DNA from 4 places in the Bacillus sp. LR--39 genome. Region 3 is predicted to be linked to each of the others. Evidence: predicted binding sites of a transcription regulator. Region 3 holds the regulator's gene; each other region holds the start of a gene.
The links. Region 3 encodes LexA, which represses DNA repair genes until DNA is damaged. Its sites were predicted from a motif close to CGAACATATGTTCG; they were not measured.

Region 1 (7,638 bases), on a different contig from region 3:
TATCATCAAACACACCCGTATAAGTTGCCGGATTTGATCTCGGTGTCCGGCCGATCGGCGCCTGGTCGATGTCGATCACCTTATCAAGGTGGTCGAGGCCTTTGATCTCTTTATGGCTTCCCGGTTTCGCTTTGGCTTTATGAAGCTTTTGCGCAAGCGCCTTATGCAGAATTTCATTCACAAGCGTACTTTTTCCGGAACCGGACACACCTGTCACCGCCGTAAAAGTGCCGAGCGGGAATTTGGCGTTCGCTTTTTTCAGGTTGTTTTCTGACGCGCCTTTGATTTCAATGAACCGGCCGTCAGGCTTTCTTCTCTCCGGAGGCATCGGGATGAATTGAGCCCCTGACAAATAACGTCCGGTCAGAGAGTCCGCATCATTCATCACTTCTTCAGGCGTCCCCGCCGATATGACGCGGCCGCCGTGAATGCCGGCGCCCGGACCGATATCTATCAAATAATCGGCAGCCATCATCGTATCCTCATCATGCTCCACGACAATCAGTGTGTTGCCGAGATCCCTCATGTTTTTCAACGCGCTGATCAGACGGTCATTGTCACGCTGGTGAAGGCCGATGGACGGCTCATCAAGAATGTACAGAACGCCTGACAAACGGGAGCCGATCTGTGTTGCAAGCCTGATGCGCTGAGCTTCTCCGCCTGACAGCGTTCCCGCCGCCCGGCTCAGCGTCAGGTAATCAAGACCGACTTTATCTAAGAAGCTGAGCCGCTCCACAATCTCTCTTAAAATTAAATCGGCAATCTGCATATCTTTCTCAGACAGCGTCAGTCTTTTGAAAAATTCCAGCGCATCGCCGACGGAAAGCTCGGTAATGGTGCCGATGTGGCGCCCGTTGACCAAAACGGCCAGCGCTTCTTTCTTCAGCCGGTAGCCTTTGCACGTCGGGCACGGCTTCTGTGACATGTACTGCTCCATCTGTTCACGGATATAATCGGAGCTTGTCTCTTTATACCGTCTCTCAATATTGCGCAGCACGCCTTCAAATTCAATTTCATTTTCGCGCACTTGTCCGAAATCATTCTCGTATTTAAAGTAGATCCGTTCATCGCCGCTACCGTACAGCACTTTATCAAGCTGATGCTTCGGCAGGTCTTTGACCGGAGTCTCCATATCAATGCCGTAATGGCGGCAGACCGCCTGAAGCAGCTGCGGATAATATTGTGAACTGATCGGCGTCCACGGCGCGATGGCGTGTTCTTTTAATGACAGCTCAGGATTGGGAATGACGAGCTCAGGGTCCACTTCCAGCTTTAAGCCGAGACCGTCACAAGTCGGACAGGCGCCGAACGGGCTGTTAAACGAAAACAGCCGGGGTTCAAGCTCTCCGATAGAAAAACCGCACAGCGGACAGGCGTGATGCTCGCTGAACATCAGCTCCTCCTGACCGATGACATCTATCATGACACGGCCTTCCCCTAAGCGGAGCGCGGTTTCCAGTGAGTCGGAAAGCCGGGCGGCAACCCCTTCCTTGACGACAATCCGGTCAATGACGACTTCAATGGAATGCTTTTTGTTTTTTTCAAGTTCAATATCGTCGGAAAGCTCGGCCATTTCTCCGTCAATCCGCACCCTTACGTAACCTTGCTTTCTGATTTGGTCAAGCACTTTGACATGGGCGCCTTTTCTGCCTGAGATGATCGGCGCAAGCACTTGAAGCTTCGTCCGCTCCGGATATTCAAGAATCCGGTCAACCATCTGTTCAATCGTTTGCGACGTAATTTCAATGCCGTGCTCCGGGCAGTGCGGCTTCCCGACTCTCGCGTACAGCAGCCGGAGATAATCATAAATCTCCGTTACCGTTCCGACGGTTGACCGCGGATTGCGGCTCGTCGTTTTCTGATCAATGCTGATCGCCGGAGAAAGCCCTTCGATCGCATCGACGTCCGGCTTATCCATTTGCCCTAAAAATTGGCGCGCATAGGCAGAAAGCGATTCAACATACCGCCTCTGTCCTTCCGCGTAAATGGTGTCAAAGGCAAGGGATGATTTTCCCGATCCGGACAGCCCCGTCACGACGACGAGCTGATCCCGCGGAATCGTTACATCAATGTTTTTTAAATTGTGCGCCCTCGCGCCTTTCACCTCGATCCGGTCAATTGCCATGTGTTCATCATCCTTCCGCTTTAAGCTCTAACAGTAAATCACGAAGCTCTGCCGCCCGCTCGAAATCAAGCGCTCTGGCCGCTTCTTTCATTTCGTGCTCCATTTGCTCAACGACTTTCTGGCGTTCTTTCTTCGTCATCTTCGCCAGTTTAGGCGCGGCTTTTGTTTTATATTCTTCTTTATCCTCAGCGGCCTGCGTCGCGCGGATCACATCGCGGATTTCCTTATTGATCGTTTGCGGCGTAATGCCGTGAATTTCGTTAAAGCGCTCCTGCTGTTCCCGGCGGCGCTTCGTTTCATTAATCGCGATTTCCATCGAATTCGTGATTTTATCGGCATACATGATGACGCGGCCTTCCGCGTTTCGTGCCGCCCGTCCGATCGTCTGAATCAGCGAACGTTCGGAACGGAGGAAGCCTTCTTTATCCGCATCGAGAATGGCGACAAGTGACACTTCCGGAATATCAAGCCCTTCCCTCAGCAGGTTGATGCCGATTAACACATCATGTTTTCCGAGGCGGAGGTCACGGATGATTTCAATCCGTTCAAGCGTCTTAATCTCGGAATGCAGATAATTGACCTTGATGCCGATTTCCTTGAGATAATCGGTCAGATCCTCTGACATTTTTTTCGTTAAAGTCGTCACAAGAACGCGCTCATTCCGTTCAATTCTCGCCTGAATCTCGCCGATCAGATCATCAATCTGTCCTTCGATCGGACGGACGTCAATGAGGGGATCGAGGAGTCCCGTCGGTCTGATGATCTGCTCGATCATTTCCGGCGTATGCTCAATTTCATACGGTCCTGGAGTCGCCGACACGTACACGATATTGTGCATGTGTTTCTCAAATTCCTCGAATCGGAGCGGACGGTTGTCAAGCGCTGACGGCAGGCGGAACCCGTGATCGACAAGCACCTGTTTTCTCGCCTGGTCACCGTTGAACATGCCGCGCACCTGCGGAATCGTCACATGTGATTCATCAACGACAATCATAAAATCGTCCGGAAAATAATCAAGCAGCGTATACGGCGTAGAGCCCGGCGGACGGAGTGTCAAATGTCTTGAATAGTTCTCGATCCCTGAGCAAAAACCCATTTCCCGCATCATTTCAAGATCATATCTCGTCCGCTGCTCAAGCCGCTGCGCTTCAAGGAGCTTGCCGTTTTCGTGCATCACTTTCAAGCGCTCCTCAAGCTCCTGTTCAATATTCAGAATCGCTTTTTCCATCTTTTCCGCCCGGGTGACGAAGTGGGAAGCCGGGAAAATTGCGACATGGTCACGGTCGCCGAGAATTTCTCCGGTCAAAGCGTCGACCTCTCTGATCCGCTCAATTTCATCTCCGAAAAATTCCACTCTGATACAATGTTCATCACGGGAAGCCGGAAAGATTTCCACAACGTCTCCGCGCACGCGGAACGTCCCGCGCTGAAAGTCGATATCATTGCGGGCATACTGGATATCCACAAGCTTTCTCAGCAGCTCGTTCCGCTCAATTTCCATTTCCGGTCTGAGCGACACAACCATCTCCCGGTATTCTTCAGGTGAACCGAGACCGTATATGCATGACACACTCGCAATAATAATGACATCTCTCCGTTCAAACAGAGAGGATGTCGCGGAGTGTCTCAGTTTATCAATTTCATCATTAATGCTTGCGTCTTTCTCTATAAAAGTATCCGTTTGAGGCACGTACGCCTCCGGCTGATAGTAATCGTAATAGCTGACAAAATATTCGACAGCGTTGTTCGGGAAAAACTCCTTAAACTCGCTGTACAGCTGTCCGGCTAGGGTTTTGTTATGGGCAATGACCAGTGTCGGTTTATTCACTTCTTTAATCAGATTGGACACGGTAAAGGTTTTGCCCGTCCCTGTCGCACCCAGGAGAGTCTGGTGTTTTCTGCCTTCCTGTATGCCTTTGACAAGCTTCTCAATCGCTTGCGGCTGATCTCCCTGGGGCTGATATTTCGAGACTAACTCAAAACGATCTTTCACAAAAAAGCCTCCGTTTCTTTACGAAATCTTCCTATTGATATAGTAACACAATGACGGGCAAAATCACTAAAAATACGAACTAAAGTTCGATGGTTTGTTTTTACCAAGTCAATTTTTGTATAAAAAACCTGCTTTTATGGCGTAAAAGCAGGCATTCTATTTCATATTCACCATGTCAGGCATTGTCTTTCTTTTTGTCTGCTTCTTTTTTGGCCATGTACAGCCCTCCGGCCACCAGCGATACGACATCCAATCCAACGATAAAATACGTTTCGGTATAACCCTTTAAATAGGATGCGAAAAGCAGTGCGGCTGTGAGAGCGATCGCCACATAGTGGTTAAACGTGACGCGCGTAAAAAGGACGACCAGCATAAAAGGGAAACATAATGCAAAAACGGCTTTTGTAATCACAAAAACCCTCCTCGGGAATTCTTCATCTCATCTGATTATAGTAAAAAATGAAGAATCGGACAATCGTTCCCCTGCTATCACAATACCCTTTTTCAGCAGTCTTCAATCATCTGTCAAAAAAATTGTGAATATAAATCCATTGAACCATTAACCAGATGAATCGAATTACCTTTCTTCAGCCGAAAGGATGAGAAGGTTTAGGTCTTTGTATCTTTGACAGTTTCTTCCTCCCTCTTTACAATGTAATGATAGTGTTTACTATCATTTTCTTGGATGAAGAAAAAAAGGGGGTCATACCGCATGTATTCAGTGCGATTTCAAAAAGCGGAAGAATCGAGCCGCTCTGCAGGAGCAAAAGGAATGAACCTGATTAAACTGACGAAAAACGGGCTGCCCGTTCCCGGCGGTTTCATCATTCAGACGAATGCCCTGACACGTTTTATGGAAGACAACGGGCTTCAAGCAGATCAGGAACAGATGGAGCGCGCCATTATGAACGGCACGTTTTCAAAAGAGCTTCGGGAGGAACTGACCGCGTCGTTTTATGAATTGAGAGAATCATACGCCTCTGTCGCCGTACGTTCCTCCTCCGCGTCCGAAGATCTTGAAGGGGCTTCTTTCGCGGGCCAGTACGAAACCTATTTAAATATCAAAACAGAAGAAGAGTTTCTCGGAAAAGTGAAAGAATGCTGGGCTTCCTTCTTCTCGGCGCGGGTCAGCGGTTATAAAGAGAAAATGAACAATGACACCGCAGAACCGTTAATGGGCGTTGTCGTGCAAGGGCTTATCAATTCCGAGGTTTCAGGAGTCATTTTCAGCCGCAACCCGGTCACACATGATGACGGAGAGCTGATGATCAGCGCGAGCTACGGTCTCGGAGAAGCAATCGTCTCCGGCAGCGTGACGCCCGACACATTTATCGTCAATAAAGACACATTTCAGATTGAAAAAGAAATCGGCTTAAAAGAAATGTATATCGTTTCTAAAGACGAAGGCGTGACGGAAAAAGAGACGTCCGCTGACATGAGAAACCGCTTCTGCCTTGATGACGAGAGCGTCAAAGAGCTTGCCATGCTGACGATAAAGACGGAAGAACTGTACGGTTATCCCGTGGATCTCGAATTCGGATTTGCCGAAAATAAGCTGTATCTGCTTCAGGCCAGACCGATTACAACGATCGTGCAGGATCAGAAAGCGGCAGACGAAGAACGGGAATTTATCATGACGCCCCGGGATCAGAAAGATTTTTGGCTCAATATGGAGGCCAATATAGAAGGCCCCGTCAGCCCGTTATTCGCCTCACTCATTGTGCCGGCTTTGGAATACGGCCTCAAAGAGAGCACGAAGACATTCCCTGTAATGGGCATCGAAATCGAGCGTGTCAAACTTCATCAGGGCCGTGTTTTTTCCAGACAGCATAAGACGGACGACAAGCTGCCCGCAGAACAGTTGGAAGCGCTTTTCCCCGTCTTGGCTGACCGCATGTACGATATTATTCAGGAAACCTTTCTGCCTTTTTATCAAAAGCTGGACGAACTGGCGCATACAGACCATACGCCGGAGACTGCCCTTGATGCATTCCGAAACCTGCAAGATTTCTATTTAAAAGGATACGCAGAACATTTCAATATTGTCTTTCCGCAGGTTGCGTTAAACATGATACTGGAATCCATGTACGGACAGGTTGAGAAAGAAAACACCTCCCTTCTGTACGAAATGCTGGCAGGCGTCATGAATAAGTCATTGGAGACCGACAGACAGCTCTGGCTGCTTTCCGGACAAGTAAAAGACAGCCCTGAGCTGCGGCGCGTCTTTACGGTTTCTCATGCCGACGAGCTGCATCAGACGCTTCTGCAATCAAATGAGGGAAAACGCTTTCTCGAACAAGTCGGTGAATTTTTACAGGAATACGGCTGGAGATCCGTGAAAAGTCATGATCTCATTGAAGAAACTTGGGCGGAAAACCCTTATTTCGCTTTGGCCAACATTCAGAACTATGTCCGGAACGGATACGATTTTGACAGTGAGTTTCATAAAACGATAGAAAAACGAAAACAGCTCTACACCGACTTTATGGATAGAATTGAAGATGACGGCTTCCGGGAGACGTTTGACCGCTATTATCAGTGGACATTGTCTTCATCCATCATCAAAGATGATCACCATTTTTATATTGATGCGATGCTGGACGCCAAAGCGCGCCTCTGCCTTCTGAAAATCGGCGAGCTGCTTCAAAAACAAGGCGTAATCGATGATCGGGAGGATATGTGGTACTTATACAGCGATGAAGTCGAGAAAGCGCTGGCGTCGCCGGTTCCGATGCAGGAAAAAGCCGCTCAACGAAAACAGCTCTTCCAGCAATATCAATTGCTTGAAGCCCCCGCTTATCTCGGGACTCCGACTTCGGAACAGCTGAAAACGGCTGAACAGATTACCGGCTCCATCACAGAAGATGAAAAAAACACTGAACATCAAATTTACGGACTTGCGGCGTCAAGCGGAATCGCAAGCGGCCCGGTGAAAGTCATTCGTGACGCAAGTGAATTTTCCCGTTTTTCAACAGGAGACGTTCTTGTCTGCAAAATGACGACACCGCTGTGGACCAGTCTGTTCCAGGATGCAAAGGCCGTCATTACGGACACGGGCGGCATCCTGTCACATGCGGCGATCATCGCGAGAGAATACGGGCTCCCGGCCGTTCTCGGCACACGTGCCGCGACTGACAGGCTCAACGACGGAGATATCGTCACGGTGGACGGGACAAACGGCAAGATTACGATTGTCAAACGCGCTTCATGCTAGGTTTCCCTCTTTATTGACGGCCAGGGCGGGTGTATACTTGTCCTGCCAGTATTTACGCGAGGTGAAACATGTTGAGAACGACGAACAAGAGAATTATTGACGCCGCGATGAATCTGATCATCCAAAAAGGATACCGCGCAGCGACAACAAAAGAAATCGCAGAAAAAGCAAAAGTAAGCGAAGCAACGATTTTCCGTAATTTTAAAAACAAACAAGGATTAATGAAAGCCATGATTGAACAGCAGACGCCGGTTCCGGAAAGCATGATCACTAAGGCGGAAGGCGATCTGTATGAGGATCTTCTTC
Region 2 (7,638 bases), 790 kb from region 3:
TAAAAGCCGATACCTGGGGGAAAACGTCCGTGCCTGATTTGTACGCCATAGGCGAGACCGCCTGCACAGGATTGCACGGGGCGAACCGCCTTGCGAGCAACTCACTGCTGGAAGCGCTGGCAAGCGGGCAACGATGTGCTGAACATATCACTCAAACGCCGTTAAACGGAAGATATAAAAAAACCCCGAAGAAATCTGACGTCATCTTAGAAGTGCCGGACACATCGCTTCATGTGCTCCAAGCCAAAATGACAACCGGAGCGGGCATCGTCAGGGATAAAGAAAACATGCAGGCGCTGGCATCCTGGCTTAACAACGTATCTGTGCGTCATATAAATGTGAAGGATATCACAATAGAACAAGCCGAGCTATCCTGCCTATGGAAGACTGCGCAACTTGTTGTGACCTCAGCCCTTATTCGGGAAGAAAGCAGGGGCGCTCATTTTCGCGCTGATTTTCCCGGGACGGAGAAAGAGTGGCACGGAAAACAAATCATTCATTCAACATCTGGAACAGTTATCAGAAAAAACGAAAGGATTGGGGAACTATGGACATTCTGCAGCTGAAACAAATGCTGACTTATTTTTTTCAGGAAGATATCGGAACGGGTGATGCGACGTCACAAGCGATTTTTTCTGATCAGCAATGTAAAGCGCGAATCATCGCAAAAACAGACGGCGTGTTTGCCGGAGAAGCCGTTATCCGTGAAGGATGGAAGCTTTTACACGATGACATCCGCATCCGCTCCCTGAAAAAAGACGGAGAACGGATGAAAAAAGGAGACGTGCTCGCTGAAATGGAAGGCCAGACGGCGGCTCTTCTTACGGGGGAGCGGGTCATTCTGAATCTCATACAAAGAATGTCAGGCATTGCGACAATGACGGATGAGGCCAAAAGGCGTCTTGATGATCCGTCCATTAAGATTTGTGATACGAGAAAAACGACACCCGGGCTCAGAATGCTGGAAAAATACGCCGTTCGGGTCGGAGGCGGCTTTAATCATCGCTTCGGCTTATATGACGGCATCATGATAAAAGATAATCATATTGCCGCCTGCGGATCGATAAAGGCGGCCGTGGAGCGGGCAAGAAAAACGGCGGGGCAGATGCTTGCGGTGGAAGTCGAAATCGAATCCGAACAGCAGCTGCTTGAGGCAATAGAAGCGGGCGCAGACGTTATTATGTTTGACAACTGTCCGCCTGAGTCCGTCCGGCGTTTTGCAGACATGACACCTGGCCATATCAAAACGGAAGCATCCGGAGGCATAACGCTCGACACATTGCCCGCTTATAAAGGAACGGGCGTCCAATATATTTCACTCGGATTTCTGACTCATTCAGTAAAAAGCGCCGACATCAGCATGGATGTTGAGGCTGCGGAACAGGGGGATTTTTAAGATGTCTATTTTTGACGTGCTAACTGCATCAGCCGAAATGATGCCGAGCCATTATAAAGACATGAGCACCGGAGAAATGGAAAAGCGGGTCGCCGCCATTAAACGGGCTTTCGGAAAGCGTCTGTTCATTCCGGGGCATCACTATCAAAAAGACGAAGTAATACAATTCGCCGATACGGCAGGTGACTCCCTGCAGCTTGCTCAAGTGGCAGAAAAAAATAAAGAGGCGGAATATATTGTGTTTTGCGGCGTGCATTTTATGGCGGAAACCGCTGATATGCTGACTGATGATAACCAAACCGTCATTTTGCCCGACATGCGCGCCGGATGCTCGATGGCTGATATGGCAGATATTCAGCAGACGGACAAAGCATGGCAAGAGCTTCAAGAACTGTACGGTAACACCATCATTCCGTTAACATATGTTAACTCGACGGCGGAAATTAAAGCATTCGTCGGACGGCACGGGGGAGCGACCGTCACCTCTTCGAATGCCCGGAGTGTGCTGAAATGGGCTTTTAAACAAAAAGAGAGAATTTTATTTTTGCCGGATCAGCATTTAGGCAGAAATACGGCCTATGACCTCGGCATTCCGCTGACAGAAATGGCTGTATGGGACCCGGTGCAGAACCGATTGCTTACTGACCATCCGGAAAACATTAAGGTTATCCTTTGGAAAGGGCATTGCTCCGTACACGAAAAGTTTACAGCGGAAAATATTTCTCAGCTGCGGCAGAGGGATTCCGGCATCCGCATTATTGTTCATCCGGAATGTTCGCGGGAAGTGGTCTCGCTCAGTGACGACAGCGGGTCTACCAAATACATTATTGATACGATCGAACAGGCTGAACCGGGAAGCAAATGGGCGATCGGCACGGAAATGAATCTTGTTCAGCGCCTCATTCAATCGCATCCGGATAAACAGATTGAATCATTGAATCCCGATATGTGTCCGTGTCTGACAATGAACAGAATCGACCTGCCGCATTTATTGTGGTCGCTTGAGCAGCTTGAAAAAGGCGAGCCGAAGGGTGTCATTAAAGTTCCGGAAGCGGTTCGGACAGATGCGCTTCGTGCTTTGAACAGAATGCTGAGTCATACGTAATTATAAAAATTTCCCCTCCTTCCCAAAATTTTTTATCATCATGCCCAGTCCACCGGCATATAGTGTGAAGAAACGTATTGTAATGACAAATGTACCGTTCACGTTTTGTGCATAGGAGGGGAAAACGTTGAAAATTCATATCGTTCAAAAAGGCGATTCGCTCTGGAAAATAGCTGAAAAATACGGAGTTGATCTTGAAGAGCTAAAAAAACTGAATCATCAGCTTAGCAATCCAGACTTAATTATGCCTGGAATGAAGATAAAGGTGCCTTCAGAAGCCGTTCCGGTCAGAAAAGAACCTAAGGCCGGCTTCGGAACGTCTGCGCATAAGCATGAGCATCCATATGCCAAAGAAAAACCGAAATCAGTTGTGGACATTGAAGACACAATACCGGAAGAACCAAAGCCGTCAATTCCGTATGTGCCGCCAATCCCTGAAAAGCATGAAAATGTGCTGCCGGAAGCTGATATGAACCAATATTACCCGTCCAATCAGCTGTTTCAGCCGTGGTCGCCTCCTAAGCCGGAGGAACCGGTGACACATTTTGTCGAGCCGAAAGAAAAAGAGCATGACAATAACATTCCACAACAGGAGGAAATGATCAACATGGAAAACGCGAATTACCCGAATATGCCAAAGGCGCCTGAAGCCGGAAAGATGGAAGAAGAAAACGCCGCTTATCATCTGCCGAATATGCCAAACATTCCGAATGTCCCGTTTCCGAATATGCCGGCCGTTGAACCGCCTTTTATGCATTACCCGATGCCGTGCATGCCTTGTCCTTGTCCGGTTCCGGTGACACCGATGCTGCCGGGTTCTGGATTATGCCACCCTTGCTTCCCGGTAGGCGGAGGTTTCGGCGGTTTTGGAGGAGGTTTTGGAGGCTTTCCGGTAATGCCGATGCCGTTACCGTACGGATTCCATCATCCGGGATTTGGGCCGCACGCGGGTTACGGTGAATATGAAAACCAGGCCCATGAAAATGCAGAGCATTATGATGGTTCTGCATCTGGTTTCGGCGGTGCTCCTTACGGTCAAATGCCGTATTACGGCGGATATTCGTCACATTACGCAAACGCACCTCATCATGATGGAAAATATAAGGATGATGATTGCGGCTGCCATGATTCACATCATCACCATCATCACCACCACGGTTCACATCACCATCACGCAAATATGCCTGTGCAGCCGTATCCGAATATGGATGCAAACGCAGGACATTTTATGCCTTACGGCGGAGGAAATCCCAATGTCGCGCCGAATCAGCCGAGTCCAAATCAAGTATTCGGACGGCCGGAGGAAGAAGAAGATTAATGTTTCGGGACGATGTATGTCGTTCCTTTTTTTATGTCCAACTGAGGAATGGACATAACTGACAAGCTTAAACCCGCCGCCCGCCGCACATCCTAAACATGAGCGGAAAACGCTCAAACAGCGATGAATCCACGGGGGGTTTTTCCATTGGGTAAAAAACTGATGACGATCGCGGGCGTTTTAGCCGTGACGGCAAGCTTAACGGCATGCGGAGCAAATAATGCCATGAATGACGGACGCTACAATCAGTCAACACGTCCGGTCGGATATTATTCGAATGATAATGGTAACGGCAGAGGCCAGTACGGAATGGACCATCAAGGACCCGTTTCTGAAATGATGGAAAACCGAAACGGCCGTCATAATACGACAAACGTGTCCGACCAGTACGCGCCTAATGACGGGGTTCCGTTAACGACGGACGGCACATATAACGGCCGAAATGTCAATACGCCGCCGGCAGCAATGTCTTATAATGGGTATGACAACGCCGAAAACATCAGGTTGGCAGCAAAAGTTGCAAACCGCGTGAAAAAAGTAAAAGGCGTACAGGATAGTCAGGTCATCGTGACTGACACGAGAGTCGTCATTGCCGTCAGAACAAATCATCCTTTTACGAAAAATGATGATAAACATGTCAAACATGCGGCCAAAAAATTCGCGGACGGCCGTACAATTCAAGTGTTTACCGACAACGCTACTTTTACAAAGCTGCAAGACATGAACAGAAACAGCCGTTAAACGGACTGCCGGATGATTTCATCCGGCAGTATTTTTATGGATAAATCTTCATCATTTCTTTACATATTCTTAAAACGCTCTTTATATTGCGGTGTTAACATAAAAGTAATAAAACGTAACGGAGGGCCGGGATGAAAAAAACGGAGCATGACAAAAGCCGCGGAGCAAAAACTGTGTATCTGACCGTAAGGGGATACCGGCTCAAACTGACGCCCGGACAAATGAAACTGATTTCAGCCGGCCGGGCATAATCATCGAGGCAGCCCTCATATAGAGGCTGCTTTTTTTCGGCCTGAAACAGACAAATGAAAGAAAACGATTAAGCACCGGCATCTTTGGTCAAACTAGCATCAAGAGTTTGATTGAATAAAGAGGTGTTATTGGTGAAACGAATTTGCGGTGCGCGTCTATTGTTTATGCTTATCTTATCGGCTGCGGCCCTGATTTGCGGAGGAAAAGGCGCATACGGGGCGGAGGTCGAGCATTACGGGCCGCTTCGGGTGCATGTCCAGCTGGAAAAGGTCTATCTTGACGGTGATGTCGGCATTGAACATACGGATGAAACCGTTTTAGCGATGGAGGATTTTTGGGCCGCATACGCCGGCTGGACGCTCGTTGAGCAGAAAAAAGGCTTCGTCCTTTTCCGTAAGCATGTTGATGACATTTCCCCGCTCAGTAAGGTTAACGGTTATATCGGCGTCACGGACGGAGGCGTCATCTCCACATTTCACGGCCGTCCCGGATCGCTGGCTGAGCCGATTCAGTCTTTCTTCCAGATTGATATAGAGCGGCTGGAAAGCCGATTGCAAAAGCATTTGGAACACGGTATACCGTACAGGACAAAAGCGGAGTTTGAGAGCGTGATCGATCATATTAAGACTTACAGCGGCTGACTTTGACGCAAGACATGTGACACATGTCTTTTTTTTCTGAATGGAAGGTGTCAAAGCGAACATACGTTAACTTTTCTATAAGACTTTGGCTGTTTTTGTGTTACAATGATAAGCAGTCAAAGAGGTGAATAGGTGTGATTGAATTCGTGAAGGGGACGATTGATTATGTATCTCCCCAATACATCGTGATTGAAAACGGCGGAATCGGCTATCAGGTCTTCACTCCGAATCCGTTTATTTATAAGGTAAGCAATCAAGAGACCATTTTTACGTATCATCATATAAAAGAAGACGCCTTTTCTTTGTACGGTTTTTCAACCCGGGAAGAAAAAGCGCTTTTCACAAAGCTGCTGAACGTCACCGGCATCGGGCCTAAAGGGGCCCTCGCCATCCTCGGTTCCGGTGATCCCGGAGCCGTCATCGAAGCGATCGAACAGGAAGATGAGGCCTTTTTGGTGAAATTTCCGGGTGTGGGCAAAAAAACGGCGCGGCAGATTATTCTTGATCTGAAAGGCAAACTGGCCGACGTCGTGCCTGAAATGATTGACAACCTGTTCAATCATGAAGCGCGCATTGAAAAACAAGAGGCTGAAACGGCGCTTGACGAGGCGCTTGAAGCGCTCCGGGTTCTCGGCTACGCCGAAAAAGAAATTAAAAAAGTGCTTCCTCACTTAAAAGAGGAAACGGCGCTTTCAACAGATCAATATGTGAAAAAAGCATTGCAAAAATTATTAAAGTAAGGTGATGTTCATGGATGAACGGCTCGTTTCAAGTGAAGCAGACAGCCATGAATCAATAATCGAGCAAAGCCTCAGGCCGCAGAATCTCGCCCAGTATATCGGCCAAAAGAAGGTGAAAGAAAATCTGCGCGTGTTTATCGATGCGGCGAAAATGAGGCAGGAAACGCTGGACCACGTTCTTTTATACGGGCCTCCGGGTCTCGGGAAAACAACGCTTGCGTCTATCGTGGCCAATGAGATGGGTGTGGAGATGCGGACGACGTCAGGTCCCGCCATCGAAAGACCGGGAGATTTGGCAGCCATTTTGACGGCGCTCGAACCAGGGGATGTGCTGTTTATAGACGAAATTCACAGGCTGAACCGCTCAATTGAGGAAGTTCTGTACCCGGCGATGGAGGATTTCTGCCTTGATATCGTCATTGGAAAAGGCCCGTCCGCCCGCTCCGTCCGTCTCGACCTTCCCCCTTTTACGCTTGTAGGAGCTACGACAAGGGTCGGATTATTGACCGCACCGCTCAGAGACCGGTTCGGGGTGCTGTCGCGCCTTGAATACTATACGCAGGAAGAGCTGACAGATATCGTGTCAAGAACGGCTGACGTTTTTGAAGTGGATATCGAAGAAGCTCCGGCTCTGGAAATCGCCAGACGGTCAAGGGGAACACCGCGGGTTGCAAACCGGCTGCTCAGAAGGGTGAGAGATTTTGCCCAGGTGCTCGGCGACAGCCGCATCACGGAAGAAATCGCTCACGATGCGCTCGAACGTCTTCAAGTCGATGCGCTCGGCCTCGATCATATCGACCATAAGCTGCTGATGGGCATGATCGAAAAATTCAGCGGCGGTCCCGTCGGCCTTGATACGATTTCCGCGACAATCGGCGAAGAACCGCATACAATAGAGGATGTGTACGAACCGTATCTGCTGCAGATCGGATTTCTCCAGAGGACGCCGAGGGGACGGGTCGTGACTCCGGCTGTGTATGAACATTTTCGATTGGAGGCGCCCGCCCGTGACTGACTTTCCGAAGGTTCTCATGGTTCTCGGTGCCGTTTTGCTTCTTGCCGGCGCAGTCTGGCACTTTGTCGGAAGGCTGCCCGGAGATATTTTCGTTAAGAAGGGAAATGTTACGTTTTTCTTTCCCGTTGTCACTTGTATTGTGATCAGTGTGATACTATCCATTCTGCTTAATTTTTTCGGCAGAATGAAATAACAATAGACAGAATTAAGGTGAAATGATGAAAGTCGATTTATTTGATTTTGAACTGCCTGAACGCCTCATTGCCCAAGTGCCGCTGAAAGAGCGTGACGCATCGCGGCTGATGGTGCTCGACAAACAGACGGGCGGGCTGACGGACAGTTCATTTAAAGAGATTGTAAGCTTTTTTAATGAAGGGGATTGCCTCGTCTTGAACAATACCCGTGTGCTGCCTGCAAGATTATTCGGCAC
Region 3 (7,638 bases):
CGCGGATATTTCCGCTCGTATAGTTATTTAAAAGCCATACATGTTTAGAGCCGTCGTCAATTTCAATGCCGTTCGAGTTTGCGCTGCCCTCAGCATGCTCTGTGCCGCGGGGGTTTCCGGAATGGCAGTTGGAAATGAAAATATACTCGCTGTAATGGGTGGTAATGCCGTCGTCTCCGGCGCCGTATGCCACACAGTTATCAATCCATATATATCGGCACCCGTCTTTCGTCCATTCTGTTTCAGGCAAATGATCGTAAGTCGGAGATGTAATATCAATACCATGGAGACCCGCGTTAACCGTTTCAACATTCTTAATCCAGCCGTATTGCACATTAGCAAACGTTAAACAGCTGGAAAACTGTCCTCCGGGGTTCCTGACCCCGCATTGACGATCAGGATTCCAGTCTAAAGTCATGTTCTGGACAAAAATATTACGGTTTCCATTATCGTAATCATCGTTAGTAATGACCCATTCGTATGCGGGAGTGTCCTCATGAAGCTTTAGCACGGTAATCCCTTGTCCCTCACCGGAAATGGTAGTCCATGAGGGGAGTTTTATCCCTTGAACCAAAAATTCTCCTGCGGGAACATTTACTTTGACCCGGCCGTTCCCGATCGCTCTCCGAAAGGCTTCCGTATTGTCCCGGCCGTCAGGGATCGCTCCGTAGTCCTCCACATTCACTTCCCGGGTGATTTTATTCTTAAGCATTTCGTATTCTGTATCAAGCCGTTCTTTTAAAAGTGAGGTGACCATTCCTTCCGCCGTCACCCGGGCATCTGCGATCTCAAGATTATCATCCGTTGCGGAATGCTTAATAAAATTCTGCATCCTTGCTTTGAGATGCTCCAATTCAGAGGGCTGTGCAGGGCGAGACTGCAATGGGGCGTTTAAAGACGGATCAGGAAAGTTTTTAAATTGAACCATTCTAAAGACACCTCTTTCTTTTGATATAAGCGCCTGAGGCAGGGGACAGAAAAGAGTCGCGCGCCCTTTAAGCGCTTATTCTTCAAATTCTTTATTCAGAACGAAATTCCTTTTGAAACCAAGGTGAAATTTTAAAAAAGCTCTGGTGAAAGAACGGATATAAAGCTTTGCATTATTGTAATTGAAGCTGTCATGTGAAAATGGAGGAAAAAACTGATAGGAGGGGCCCTCATTTTAGGTTTATTCTCATTGACTTCGCAGTGCTTCCTCTTCGGCTGCATATACACCAAAATCAACATTCTTAACAGTTAAATGGTATAATGGGGCACGGATTGGTCATCAATACGACTGAAATAGGGAAGCAAAAGGAGCAGCGAAAATGACTTTACAAATCAAAATTAAATATTCAGATGATACGCAAACGAGAATCAGTAAAATTGAACAGGGCGATTGGATTGATCTGCGGGCAGCTGAAGATATAACAATCAAAAAAGGTGAATTCAAACTTATCCCGCTTGGAGTTGCGATGGAACTGCCGGAAGGATATGAGGCCCATGTCGTTCCGCGTTCAAGTACATATAAGCATTTCGGTATCATTCAGACAAATTCAATGGGTGTCATTGATGAATCTTATAAAGGCGACAATGACTTCTGGTTTTTTCCTGCATTCGCGCTTCGGGATACCGACATTTCCAAGGGGGAGCGGATCTGCCAATTCAGAATCATGAAGAAAATGCCTGAAGTGAAGCTGATCGAAGTAGACAAGCTCGGGAACAATGACCGCGGCGGACTGGGATCAACAGGCACGAAATAAAACGAAAAAAGGCTGCTTAACAGCAGTCTTTTTTTTATGGAAACAGCAGTTACATTCAATTTGTTTCGATGATTCTTGAATTGGGAAATCATACGTCACGTTCGAATTTGACTTCGAAATAAGCGGCCGCTCCGTAATCGTTTATGCCGGGAGCAAATATTTGAGCCGGACGCCAGCCCAGCTCAGCATATTGATAAAATGATTTCCCTGCAGTCCTCACTCTCTTCCAAAACTAATGAGAAGGGTTTCATTTTTATCATTTAAGTTTTTGTATCTTTGACAGAAAGACTTTTTTAGGTTAAAGGATAGAGGTTGTTTTGATGTTTTTATTCTCCAAGATGAACGGAGGTTTTGTCCAACGTATATAATATTGTGACAAAAGTGTAAACAAAAGAAAGGATGATGTTATGGCAAAAAGGGTTAGAAGAGTAGAGCGTAAAGCAGCTGGCAAAGAGGCAGAGCAGAAGAAACCGTCCAAAGTCACCCTGTTCTGCCGTTCGCTTCAAAGGCTGAAGCATTTGTATTGTAACATAAACATACAAATGCCATCAATAACCAAAAAAGGAATTTTAGTTTTAATTTTACCGTTTTTGCTCCTGCCGTTCTTTCAGGCTAATGCCGCTTCAGATATTTACGGCGGTTTCGAGGAATTAAAGCTGAATGAAGATCCTTCCGATTTTTCCATTTCAACGCGAGAGCATGACCCTTCTGTCCTCATATTAGCTATACACGGCGGAGGCATAGAGCCGGGTACCAGTGAGTTATCTAGAGAAATTGCCGAAAACCGGAGTTTATATTTATTTGAAGGGTTAAAATCAGCCGGTAATGCGGCTCTGCATTTGACAAGTTCGCATTTCGATGAACCGAAGGCCGTGCAAATGGTGAAAGAGCACTCTAATGTCATTTCATTGCACGGTTACGGCAGTGACGATAAAAAGATAAAAATCGGCGGTACAGACAGAGAGCGGGCCGAACTTTTGACCGATGTGCTGAAACGGCACGGGTATCCTGCCGTTCTTCTTGGCATAAATGATAAATATGCAGGCGTCAGTCCGAACAACCTTGCCAATCAATCTTCATCCGGACTGAGTATTCAAATCGAAATGAGCACCGGCTTCAGAAAATCACTATTTGACACTTTTACGCTGAAAAGCAGAGCATCCACACAAAATGGAACCTTTTATCAATTCACAAAAACGATTTCTGATTTTATCAGTGACAATTATTAATAAGCACGCCTATTTTGCCGGCGGGGCTTTTTCTTTTGAAATTTATGAAACTTTAAGTTCTTAAGATCGTATACATAATTGACAGGATGAAAGAAAAGAGGTGGGCAAATGAAAGTGATGATCGGGTCTATCATTCTTCTTGTCATCATCGGATTCGGTTTATGGCTGATGCTTAGTCCAATCTTTAAACAAGTGGGAAGCGGAGCCAAAAAATTCAAAAAGTCATGGGAGGAAGAAGATCAGCATGAGCGAAAATAAGCGCGGAAACACAAAAAAAATTCTCGGCGGTGTGATTATAGGTGCAGCCCTTTTAATTGCGGGCGTTACAGCGTCACTATTCATTGAAAAAATACCGAACGGTTATGTCGGGGTTGTATACTCACCGAATGGCGGGGTAAAATCCGACACATTGGACCAAGGCTGGCACTTAGTCGGATTATTTAATAAAGTAACGGAATATCCGGTGCGTATGCAGACAGTGAATAATGAAAATATAAAAGTGGCAACCTCAGACGGTAAAAATATAGAAATGGATATCGCTTACAACTATGTCGTGCAGCCTGATAAAGTAGTCGATCTGTTTAACAAATTCGGCGCGGTAGACGTTGAAACGATTGAAAATACATATTTAAAAACAAGGCTGTGGGATGCGGCGCGAAAATCAATCAGCAAATACTCGGTTATTGACACATACGGGCAAAAATCTGCAGAAGCCGCTGCTGATGTCCAAAAACGGTTTGCTGATGATATGAAGAGTCTTGGATTTTTAATTGACGATCTGACGCTTGGCGTACCGAAGCCGGATAAAGCCACACAGGAAGCTATCGATGCAAGGGTGAAGTCTTCACAGGAACTTGAACGGACACAAACTGAAATTAAAATAGCCGAAGCCGAAGCGAAAAAGAAAAAAATTGAAGCGGAAGGGATCGCTGATTACAACCAAATCATAAAGAAATCAATGTCAGATGAAATGATCAAATATAAATGGATTGAAAAATGGGACGGAAAAACGCCGAAAGCGACAGGCACAGACTCACTGCTGCAGCTGCCGCTGGACGATCAGAAGCAAAAATAAAAAGAGAAGGAGGCGAATGCCTCCTTTTTATGTTTTTTCCTGAGGGTCTTTTTCCGGCACTAATTCTTCAGACGCCTCGGTTTGATAGCTCCATAGCGTGCTATCCGTCTCTGTTGTGTCCTGATAATCTTCGGGAAGTACATATTGCTGCAAATACCGGTGAAAAAATGCCTCAAAAACAGAAATGCAAAGTGCAGAGATAACCGATGCCGCGGCAGGCGAGACATTAAATCCGCCAATATTCATAAGGAATATCCATAATATAATGAATGAAATTCCGAAATCAGCTGCAACGGCTGTGAAATTGCTTGTTCTCGGCAGAATCATGCAATCACCCGCAAAATAAGTGATTAAACTTAAGATCACTGTAATAAACAGAACGTTTAAAAAGGTTACTTGGTACATAAGATCCAGAACAATGTACAGTAAAGCAAGTGTGAGCGCCGTTTTAGAAGCGAAAGCAATTACGTGTTTCATTTGAACCACCTTCGTTATTTCGTTTAGTCTTCATTGTAAGCAATCCGCAAATTTTTAAACTGGTATATAGTGGTTATAAAGTATACGTTTTAATAAAATGTGAATAGACATCACAGGATTCGCAAGTTAAAATATGTAAAAAGGGGGATGCAAATGAAAAAATACTGGATATGTATTGCTGTTTTTTTATTATGTTTTAGCGGAATACACTCAGCTAAAGCGGCTACCACTGAATTTGGATCAAAAACAAGCTTCACTTTGGAGGGAAATGCAAAAGAGTTTCATATTGAAAATCCGGGGGCTGTAGCTGCCGACGATTACTTTTTAGGATATAAGTTCACCATAATGAACAACTCTTCGTGCGGTTTAAGCATGAAACTCCAGCGGATGGCGCTGAACGGAAATTTTTATACATTAAGCTCTAAAACCTACAGCGGCAGCTGGTTAAACCTCAGTGCCCAGGATAAAAAATCAATTGATCCGTATCACAAATACAGGATTCTGGTTGAAAGTTCTTCAAACGTCTGTGGCCCCGTCTATATTAAAGGGTTATACGGTGTAGAATATTATCATTTTGATTGAAAATAGATACTCGCTAAAGGCAGCGGGTTTTTTTATATTTAAATATAACTTATCGTACTATGTACTAAATATTCATATATAAATTTTGATGCACCCGCCCAAAAAAAAGATAAACAAAAGCAAATTCATCACGCACTAATATACAAAGTTGAAAAATGGATGAAAAGTTTCTCAAGGGAAACATTATTAGTTGACTTCAAAAGTGTGATGTCGGATAATAAGAATGTAAGTTTTTCCTCCTTAGCAGATTCGTTTCTTAAGCCAGGGCGAATCTGCTTTTTTTATGCAAAAAAACCCCTTACAGAGGGGTTTTTTACGATAAATGAAGTTTAATAGAATTAATGTACGGCTCTGAATACGCCGATAACTTTCCCCAAAATGCTTACGTTTTGCAGGATAATCGGCTCCATCGTCGGATTTTCCGGCTGCAGCCGCACATAATTGTCTTCTTTATAGAAGCGCTTGACCGTCGCTTCATCATCTTCGGTCATAGCTACGACGATTTCTCCGTTATTGGCCGTGTTCTGCTGTTTGACGATGACGTAATCTTTGTCAAAAATGCCGGCGTCGATCATACTTTCTCCCATGATTTCTAACATAAAGACATGTTCGCCCGGAGGAACCATCCGGTCAGGAAGCGGAAAATACTCGTCGATATTTTCAACAGCCGTAATCGGAATACCCGCCGTCACTTTCCCGATGACCGGAACGTTTACGACCTGGCTTTTCGGAATTTGGACTTCTTCTTCATCCAATACCTCAATCGCCCTCGGTTTAGTAGGGTCCCGTCTGATCAGGCCTTTTGTCTCCAGCCGCGCCAAATGGCCGTGCACGGTTGAACTGGAAGCCAGTCCTACTGCTTCTCCTATCTCTCTTACAGAAGGCGGATATCCTTTCGTTTTTACCTCTTCTTTAATAAAACGCAGGATATCAAGCTGCCTTTTTGATAGCTTCGTCATATTTCGCACCTCAAAACGTCGATTTTAAGTAGATTATAGCATGATTTTCCTGACAGTACAAACATAGGTTCGAAAAAAACGATTGACAGAAACGTTTGTTCGTATATACTGAAAGGTATAAAAAGCGAACAAACATTCTTATCGGAGGTTGTTTACATGGCGAAAGAATCTATTATATTTGTCGGGCTGTTTACTGCAATTTTAAGTGCCGCTATTTTACTTGTCTCATGTGCGGGGAATGATCAGTCCCTCAGCCAATATGTTAAAATAAAGGTTCAGGACGGCGATACACTCTGGTCACTTGCGGATCATGTAGCAGAAAAGAAACACATTAATAAAGAAGATTTCATTGAGTGGGTGACGGAGAATAATCATCTCCAAACTGCTGATATAAAGCCCGGAGACGAGCTTATTCTTCCGGTTAAGAAAAAGCATCCGGCCGTATATCAGCTGGCCATTGTCAATTAGAGAGGAAAGAGAGAAATGAAGGCGCTCATTTATGCCCGCGTAAGCACAAACAAAGAACAGCAGCAAACATCATTAAAAAGACAGGAAGAGGAGCTCAGTGAGATCGCTGCTGCAAACGGCATGGAAGTCGTGAAAGTCATTTCTGAGAAAGCCAGCGGTTACGAAATGGACCGCGACGGAGTATTTGAAATGCTTGATGAAATTAAAAAATCACATATTGACGCGATATTGGTGCAGGACGAAACGAGATTGGGAAGAGGAAACGCCAAGATTGCGCTTTTGCATTGTATTTACAGGGAGAATGTGAAAATATATACGACGGCTCATAAAGGTGAACTGGAGCTTTCTGAAGCTGATTCGATGGTACTCGAAATCGTCAGTATTGTTGAGGAATATCAAAGGAAAATTCACAATATGAAAATCCGGCGGGGAATGAAAAGAGCCGTAAAAAACGGCTACAAACCTGAACGGAATCTGAAAAACAGGCATGAAAACAGCGGAAAAGAAAAAAAAGAGGTTCCGGTTTCGGAAATTATCAGGCTGAGAGCCAACAAGCTTACCTTTGCAGAAATCGCAGCGACCTTAAGGGGATTCGGCTATGACGTGTCCAAAGCCACGGTTCACCGGCGGTTTCAGGAATATACCGCAGACACAGAAGGCAGCTGACGCGCATCAGTTGTAAAAAAGACTGCGTTTTAGTAGTATATAATCAACACGCACCAAAGGAGCTTATTATGATTTCTAAAGAAAAAATCGCAAGAATTAACGAATTGGCTCAAAAAGCTAAATCAAACACGATAACGGATGAGGAAAAAGCTGAACAGCAAAAGCTTCGCCAGGAGTATTTGAAAGGATTCCGCTCCTCAATGAAAAATACGTTAAAGAGCGTAAAAGTGATTGATCCGGAAGGCAACGATGTCACCCCTGAAAAATTAAAAAGAGAACAACAGAAAAATAATCTTCATTAAACAGAAAGAATACGGCAATACGTATTCTTTTTTCGTATATACTAATATCAGGATGTGTTTACGACAATTTTCAACAAGTTTATCTCAAATTTAAGCTGAAAGAGTTGAGAAAAAGTCAGCATCGCTTTATGATGAAAA
Region 4 (7,638 bases), 150 kb from region 3:
TTTGTTTTTAACGGGGTTCGACGATTAACTTAATCGCCGTTCTTTCTTCTCCGTCAATCTGTATATCTGTAAAAGCCGGAATACAAATCAAATCTACGCCGCTTGGCGCGACAAAGCCTCTGGCAATCGCAACCGCTTTAACAGCCTGATTTAAGGCACCCGCCCCAATTGCTTGAATTTCGGCGGCTCCGCGTTCCCTCAATACACCGGCAAGCGCGCCTGCTACTGAATTTGGACTTGATTTTGCTGAAACTTTTAAGATTTCCATTTCTGCTCCCCCTTAGTTTTACAATGGATAAGTGAGTGTTCATTAGAACAATCATTATTAGATGTTGCTATCCAAAAAGCCATCCCCACAATGCTTTTCAAAAATAGCGGGCTACCTTCCATTTTTACTATATTCACTAAGAAGTTGCTATATTCCTGCTTTTCCTTTTAATATTTTTATAAAATAAACACATGATCACCTATTCAAAGAACATATGGTCATCATTGATTAATATCCGTTCGATATTTACGGCCTTTTTCGTTTGATCGTCGATGTCAATGAGCACTCCGCTCAGCGTAGTTTTACCTTCCGCCACCGTAAACCGGACAGGAAGATTGGTTTTAAACCGCTTGATGACCGTTTCTCTGTCCATACCGAGAATTCCGTCGTACGGACCCGTCATGCCTACATCAGTAATATATGCCGTTCCTTTCGGCAAAATGCGGTTATCTGCCGTTTGCACGTGTGTATGGGTGCCTACCACGGCAGAGGCTCTTCCGTCTGTGTACCAGCCGATCGCAATTTTTTCGCTTGTCGCTTCGGCGTGAAAATCAATAAAAATGTACGGCGTGCGCTTTTTCGCTTCTTCTATTAATTCATCCGCTTTAGCAAACGGATCATCAAGCGGCGGAAGAAACGTCCGCCCCTGTAAGTTAATGACGGCAAGCTCTTTTCCGTTCGATTTAATATAGGTAATGCCTTTGCCCGGCGTACCTTCCGGGAAATTCGCCGGCCGGACAAGATGCGGCACATCATCAATAAAGTCGAAGATCTCTCTTTTATCCCACGTATGATTTCCCATTGTAATGGCATCTGCTCCCGCTTCCATCAGGCTGTGGTAGATCTTTTCCGTCAGTCCTTTTCCGTGTGCTGCATTTTCTCCGTTAATAATTGTAAAATGCGGTTTATGTTTCGCTTTCAGTTTCGGGACATATTCTTTTACCATGTCGCGGCCCGGGGAACCGACAACATCTCCGATAAATAAAATTCTCATACATTCCATTCCTTCCTTTTCAGGGACTCAAAAAAATAAAGTGATGCGCTAAGCATCACTTTATTTTGCATACTCTACGGCTCGAGTTTCTCTGATTACGGTCACTTTAATGTGGCCCGGATAATCAAGCTCGTCCTCAATTCGTTTACGGATATCACGTGCCAAACGATGGGCTTCTAAATCATTAATGGAGTCCGGCTTGACCATGATGCGAACTTCACGGCCGGCCTGAATCGCAAATGATTTTTCAACACCTTCGTAAGACTCGGAGATTTCTTCAAGCTTTTCAAGTCTGCGGATATAGTTTTCGAGCGTTTCACTTCTCGCGCCCGGTCTTGCGGCTGATAATGCATCAGCGGCAGCGACCAGAACGGCGATAATGGAAGTCGGCTCTTCGTCTCCGTGGTGTGACGCAATACTGTTAATGACGACTGGATGCTCTTTATATTTGGTCGCAAGCTCCACTCCGATTTCCACGTGGCTTCCTTCCACTTCATGGTCAATTGCTTTTCCGATGTCATGCAGAAGACCGGCCCGCTTGGCAAGCTTTGCATCTTCTCCAAGCTCGGAAGCCATTAAACCGGCTAAAAACGCAACTTCCATAGAATGTTTCAGTACGTTCTGCCCGTAGCTTGTACGGAATTTCAACCGGCCGAGGATCTTGATCAGATCCGGGTGGAGTCCGTGAACGCCGACTTCAAACGTCGTCTGCTCACCCATTTCCCGGATATAGTCATCAACCTCACGGCGGGATTTTTCAACCATTTCTTCAATGCGCGCCGGGTGAATACGGCCATCCTGAACGAGTTTATCAAGAGCGATTCTTGCCGTCTCCCGTCTGATCGGATCAAATCCGGAAAGAATGACTGCTTCAGGTGTGTCATCAATAATCAGGTCAATACCTGTAAGCGTTTCAAGCGTACGAATGTTACGCCCTTCACGGCCGATGATACGTCCTTTCATCTCATCATTCGGAAGATTGACGACCGATACCGTCGTTTCGGCAACATGATCTGCTGCACAGCGCTGCAAAGCAAGCGACAGAATGTTTTTCGCCTTTTTATCTGCCTCTTCTTTCGCACGGTTTTCGGTTTCTTTTGTCATGATGGCGATGTCATGTGAAAGCTCATTTTCAACCCGGTCAAGAATGATTTGCTTCGCTTCATCCCGTGTCAGGCTCGAAATGCGTTCGAGTTCTGACTGCTGCATACGAATCATCTCATCCACTTTGCTTTCCATCTCTTCAATATGTTGTTGTCGTTCATTCAGAGAATGATCTTTCTTCTCCAACATCGCTTCCCGTTTATCAATTCCTTCATGTTTACGGTCAAGATTTTCTTCTTTTTGAAGTAAACGGTTTTCTTGTTTTTGAAGCTCATTTCGTCTTTCACGAACTTCCTGTTCAGCATCTATTCGAAGTGTATGGATTTCGTCCTTTGCTTCAAGCAGAGCTTCTTTTTTCAGTGCTTCAGCATCACGCTTTGCATCTTCAAGGATTTGCTCGGCAGCACCGCGTGCGCCCGCAATCTTTGCTTCGGCAATGGTTTTACGAACATAGTAGCCAACAACTAAACCGAGCAGAGTCAGCAAAATGGAGATGAGAACCGTCATTGGGGTCATACTTTCACCTCCTCTTGCTATGAACTTGGTTTTTGCTTAAATAAGTGCCGGCATGTACATTGTCTGATTTTCTCAACATACAGAACCTTCACAGGGAATGAGTCTCTCATGCCCTTGTCAAGTTTAAATGGTTTAACAATCATGTTAAAAAAACAAATGTTACAACTTCATTGTAATTGTGTCGGAAATACTTGTCAAGCTTGCCAGCTTAACGATTCGCCTTCAGCTCGGATCTTCGCCCATGTATATATCATACCATACCTTCATCCGCTTTTCGTGAATGACGGCTCTGTTAGTCCGCCTGGTTAAGCAATTGGTAAATTCTATTGTTTACCTGTCCTAATTTGGCGTTATTCTGAATGTTTGACAGTAATATGACATATTTGCTTGCTGAATGGCTGAAGCTGTTCAAAATGTTGTAACCGGGCATAACACCGTGATTGGAATAGCTTCCCGGATCAATGTAAAACCCCATGCCGTAAGCGGCACTGCTTCCTGCTGTAAACATTTTTGTGAAGCTTTCTTTTGAAAGGAGCGTGTTGTTTACGATCGATTTATCAAATTTATAGAGATCTTCAGCGCTCATATACATGTCGCCCGCCCCGTACAGCTGCGATAAGTCCAAAAGGTGCGGCGTTACAAGACTGCCGCTCTCATCGACTTTGTAGCCGACGGCAGGATATTTGGCTTTGGCAAATGTTTTGTAAAATCCGGCATGCTTCATTCCGGCCGGTTTGAACACGTGTTCTTTTATATATTGTTCATAAGACTCCCCGCTGACTTGAGATACGATATAAGCAAGCACTGAATAGTTGGAATCCCTGTAATCCCAAACCCCGGGCTGCCGTTTAATTCCGCGGTATTCTATATCCTTGATTAAATCAATTGGAGCAATCGGTCCCTGACCCTCAATATGCCCGTTTATGCCGGACGTATGATTGAGCAGATTTTTCAATGTAATGCGCGTGCCGTTAGGAAAATTCGGCAAGTATGTACTGACGGGGTCACTCGTCTGCAGCAGCCCTTTTTCTTCAAGCTGCAGGACAGCCGTCGCGATTAACGCTTTTTGGGAAGAACCGATATAATATGATGTCTCCGGATTGTTTTTCATTTTTTGTTTTCGGTCCGCATAGCCAAAGCCTTTTTTCAGCACAACTTTTCCATCTTTTACGATCATTGCTGTGCCGCTGAACCCGATTTGTTGCAAGTAATTGCTGATCTGTTTATTGTGATCGATTGATTTAGGTGTTTTCTCTTTTTGCGTCTTTTCTTTTTTCTGTTGAGTCTGGTCTTTTGAAGTATCAGATTGAGCGGCGGGAGCGCTTTTAACGGATTCCTTCTCCCGGTGATGCGCTGTGACGGTCCAGATCATAATAAAAACAGTAACAAGCAGCAGAAAAAGAAACAGCCCTCCCGTTTTCATCAGCTTCTTCTTTCTTTTTTTATTTATTCTTGTGCGGCGGGGGCTCGTCATCTTTTTTCCTCCTCAGATATAATTTCAACTTTCGCCATGATGTTAGACGAGTGAAGTGTGAAAAAAGTTGTAACATTCCAGATAAAATTTTCCGAAACAGCCAGTGTTTTTTGAAACACACAAAAAAAAGAGCGGAAATTGCTTATTCCGCTCTTTTGATCGTGTTTTTATTCTTCTAATTCCATCTCTTCCTGAACTTCTTCCGCTTTGTCCGTTACACCGTTATTGTCTAAACCGTAATATTCACGGATTTGTTCCTGAATCATCAGCATGATGTCTTTATTTTCTTTTAAGAACTGCTTGGCGTTTTCACGGCCCTGACCGAGGCGTTCTTCTTCATAAGAATACCACGAACCGCTTTTTTGCACGATATCCAGTTCAGTTCCAAGGTCGATGATTTCCCCTTCTTTGGAGATTCCTTCACCGTACATAATGTCCACTTCAGCCGTACGGAACGGAGGAGCGACTTTGTTTTTTACGACTTTAATTCTCGTTTTATTCCCCATGACGTCGTTGCCCTGCTTTAATTGCTCGGCACGGCGCACTTCAAGGCGCACGGAAGAATAGAATTTCAGCGCGCGGCCGCCCGGTGTCGTCTCCGGATTTCCGAACATAACGCCGACTTTTTCACGAATCTGGTTAATAAAGATTGCAATTGTTTTAGATTTATTGATGGCGCCGGAAAGCTTACGGAGCGCCTGAGACATGAGACGCGCCTGTAAACCGACGTGTGAATCACCCATGTCACCTTCAATTTCAGCTTTTGGAACAAGCGCCGCAACAGAGTCAACGACTACGATATCAACAGCTCCGCTTCGCACCAGCGCTTCAGCAATCTCAAGCGCCTGCTCTCCCGTATCCGGCTGAGAAAGCAGAAGCTCTTCGATATTGACACCGAGCTTTTGCGCGTAAACAGGATCAAGAGCATGCTCAGCATCAATAAATGCTGCCTGTCCGCCTTTTTCCTGAACCTCAGCGATTGCGTGAAGCGCTACAGTCGTTTTACCTGAGCTTTCAGGTCCGTATACTTCAATAATCCGTCCGCGCGGGTATCCGCCTATTCCGAGAGCGGTATCAAGTGCAAGGGAACCGCTTGGCACCGTTGAAATTCTTGTATCTGTTTTTTCTCCGAGCTTCATGATGGAACCTTTGCCGAATTGTTTTTCTATTTGCTTAAGAGCCATATCTAAGGCTGCCTGACGATCACTCATTTATTTTTTCCTCCTTTATCTTGCCACTACATATACTATACCTTGTTTACTGGCATTTGCCAAGAAAAAAGCGAACGCATATTCGGATTTTTTCCGCGTTCGCTTTTCTGCAAAAGAGCATAATTTCCCTTGTAAAACTTAAAAATCAGAGAAATCGCCTCTTTAAAACTTTATTTTTGATCCAGCATTTTCAAAATGAGATGGCAGCCGTATTTAGCGGCGCGCTTTCTGATTCCGGTTCTTGAGCCGGCAAAGTTAAATTCGTGCACCTCTTCTTTTCCTTCCGCCGAAATGCCGATAAAGACGCGGCCCGGCGCATGCCCTTCCTGCGGGTCGGGACCCGCAACCCCGGTAAAGCTGATGCCGATATCGCTTCCGGTCAGCTTTCTCACACCGGCTGCAAGCTCTTTCGCACACTCTTTGCTGACCGCTCCGCTTTCTGCGAGCGTCTCAGCTTTCACGCCGAGCACATGCTGTTTCACGCTGTCGGAATAACAGACAACACCCCCTGCAAATAGTTGAGACGCACCGCTTAAATCAGTCACCCACTCTGAAAACAGGCCGCCTGTAAAGCTTTCGGCAGAAGAAATCGTGATTTTGTTTTGTCTGCATGCTTTTGAAAGCTCCTTCACCAGAGACGTATCATCATATCCGTAGAAAAATTCACCGACACGTTCTAAAATGGCGGCTTCCGTTTCTTTTAAAAGCCGTTCTGTTTCTTTTTCGTCAGCATGTTTCGCCGTTAAACGCAGCGTGACCTCTCCGTCAGCAGCGAGCGGCGCAATCGTCGGGTTCGTCTGCGCATCAATAATATCTTCTAAATCAGCTTCAAGCTGGGATTCACCGATTCCGAAAAAACGCAGCACGGTTGAAACGATTTTCTCATTAGAACCGAGCTTTTTAAGAAGCAGCGGCTTCGCTTCATTTTCAAACATCGGACGCAGCTCGCTCGGCGGCCCGGGAAGCAGCATATAAAGCCTTGAGCCGTGCTCTGCAAGCATTCCCGGCGCCATGCCGAAATGATTCGCCAAAACGTCTGAGCCCTCAATGACGAGCGCCTGTTTGCGGTTATTCGGCGACATGGTCCGTTTTGTTTTCGCGAAATATTCTTCGATCGACCGGAACGCTTCGTCATTCAGAACGAGCGGGCGCCCCAGTGTGTTTGCAATGGTTTCTTTCGTCAAATCGTCCTTGGTCGGTCCGAGGCCGCCTGAAAAAATAATCAGGTCTGAGCGCTCTTCGGCAATGCGGATGACTTGCTTAAGCCGCTCAGGATTGTCACCGACAGCGGTATGATAAAACACGTTTACACCGATTTCCGCCAGCTCTTTACTGATAAACTGCGCGTTCGTATTGGCGATCTGGCCTAGCAGAAGCTCCGAGCCGACTGCAATGATTTCTGCTTTTTTTGCTATTTCCATCTTTAAGTCCTTCTTTCTTAGTTAGATGTTTTTAACGCATCCCAGTTCTTCGCAAAATACTCCCAGCCGGAAATGACTGTGAAGAGCACGGCCACCCATAAAGCGATATCGCCGAACGGGAAAGAAACGAGCTCAAACGGAAGATTATGCAGCAAAAGCGCGGCAACAGCGATGATCTGAGCCCATGTTTTAATTTTCCCCAGCATATTGGCGGCTACAACTTCCCCCGTTCCCGCCAGTACAAGTCTTAATCCCGTTACGGCAAATTCGCGGCTGATGATGATGATGACCATCCACGCCGGCGCAAGGTCAAACTGCACAAGCGTAATTAATGCCGCGGATACCAGCAGTTTGTCAGCCAGCGGATCTAAAAATTTCCCGAAGTTTGTCACGAGGTTCAGTTTTCTGGCGTAGTAGCCATCCACCCAGTCAGTCGTTGATGCGATAATGAATAAAACAGCTCCCGTAAGATGCGCGACCGGAATCGATTCATCCCCTATATGAACGCTGCCCCACTGAAAAGGAACAAGCATGATAATCATAAATACAGGAATTAAAGCGATTCTTGCCAGTGTGATTTTATTCGGTAAGTTAAACATAAAGCCCCTCCAATAATATGTACTCGGACGTGAAGAAAAAGTCATCTTAAT

Region 1: a site for LexA is predicted at 4,194-4,207, ahead of uvrB (excinuclease ABC subunit UvrB). Genes of this name have one in related genera too.
Region 2: a site for LexA is predicted at 5,510-5,523, ahead of ruvA (Holliday junction branch migration protein RuvA). Genes of this name have one in related genera too.
Region 4: a site for LexA is predicted at 5,639-5,652, ahead of recA (recombinase RecA). Genes of this name have one in related genera too.

Annotation. Positions count from the first base shown of each region.
Region 1 covers NZ_JBSIOT010000002.1:574,586-582,223, reverse strand. Annotated here, with positions in the region: gene uvrA (excinuclease ABC subunit UvrA) at 1-2,125, opposite strand, end outside; gene uvrB (excinuclease ABC subunit UvrB) at 2,133-4,118, opposite strand; gene ACWHAR_RS12650 (CsbA family protein) at 4,294-4,530, opposite strand; gene ACWHAR_RS12645 (PEP/pyruvate-binding domain-containing protein) at 4,831-7,332, shown strand; gene ACWHAR_RS12640 (TetR/AcrR family transcriptional regulator) at 7,404-7,638, shown strand, end outside.
Region 2 covers NZ_JBSIOT010000001.1:291,147-298,784, forward strand. Annotated here, with positions in the region: gene nadB (L-aspartate oxidase) at 1-566, shown strand, start outside; gene nadC (carboxylating nicotinate-nucleotide diphosphorylase) at 548-1,396, shown strand; gene nadA (quinolinate synthase NadA) at 1,398-2,501, shown strand; gene safA (SafA/ExsA family spore coat assembly protein) at 2,629-3,819, shown strand; gene ACWHAR_RS01600 (YhcN/YlaJ family sporulation lipoprotein) at 3,967-4,560, shown strand; gene ACWHAR_RS01605 (hypothetical protein) at 4,692-4,811, shown strand; gene ACWHAR_RS01610 (intercompartmental signaling factor BofC) at 4,944-5,453, shown strand; gene ruvA (Holliday junction branch migration protein RuvA) at 5,588-6,193, shown strand; gene ruvB (Holliday junction branch migration DNA helicase RuvB) at 6,204-7,208, shown strand; gene ACWHAR_RS01625 (DUF2905 domain-containing protein) at 7,201-7,401, shown strand; gene queA (tRNA preQ1(34) S-adenosylmethionine ribosyltransferase-isomerase QueA) at 7,427-7,638, shown strand, end outside.
Region 3 covers NZ_JBSIOT010000001.1:1,078,380-1,086,017, reverse strand. Annotated here, with positions in the region: gene ACWHAR_RS05420 (peptidase G2 autoproteolytic cleavage domain-containing protein) at 1-928, opposite strand, end outside; gene ACWHAR_RS05415 (dUTP diphosphatase) at 1,308-1,742, shown strand; partial or broken gene ACWHAR_RS05410 (DUF4177 domain-containing protein) at 1,831-1,938, opposite strand; gene ACWHAR_RS05405 (poly-gamma-glutamate hydrolase family protein) at 2,150-2,971, shown strand; gene ACWHAR_RS05400 (hypothetical protein) at 3,080-3,229, shown strand; gene ACWHAR_RS05395 (prohibitin family protein) at 3,216-4,046, shown strand; gene ACWHAR_RS05390 (YndM family protein) at 4,074-4,523, opposite strand; gene ACWHAR_RS05385 (hypothetical protein) at 4,677-5,105, shown strand; gene lexA (transcriptional repressor LexA) at 5,444-6,064, opposite strand; gene yneA (cell division suppressor protein YneA) at 6,221-6,532, shown strand; gene ACWHAR_RS05370 (YneB family resolvase-like protein) at 6,548-7,198, shown strand; gene ACWHAR_RS05365 (DUF896 domain-containing protein) at 7,267-7,500, shown strand.
Region 4 covers NZ_JBSIOT010000001.1:1,224,177-1,231,814, forward strand. Annotated here, with positions in the region: gene spoVS (stage V sporulation protein SpoVS) at 8-268, opposite strand; gene ACWHAR_RS05820 (TIGR00282 family metallophosphoesterase) at 468-1,262, opposite strand; gene rny (ribonuclease Y) at 1,323-2,882, opposite strand; gene ACWHAR_RS05830 (serine hydrolase domain-containing protein) at 3,175-4,356, opposite strand; gene recA (recombinase RecA) at 4,524-5,567, opposite strand; gene ACWHAR_RS05840 (competence/damage-inducible protein A) at 5,738-6,988, opposite strand; gene pgsA (CDP-diacylglycerol--glycerol-3-phosphate 3-phosphatidyltransferase) at 7,006-7,587, opposite strand.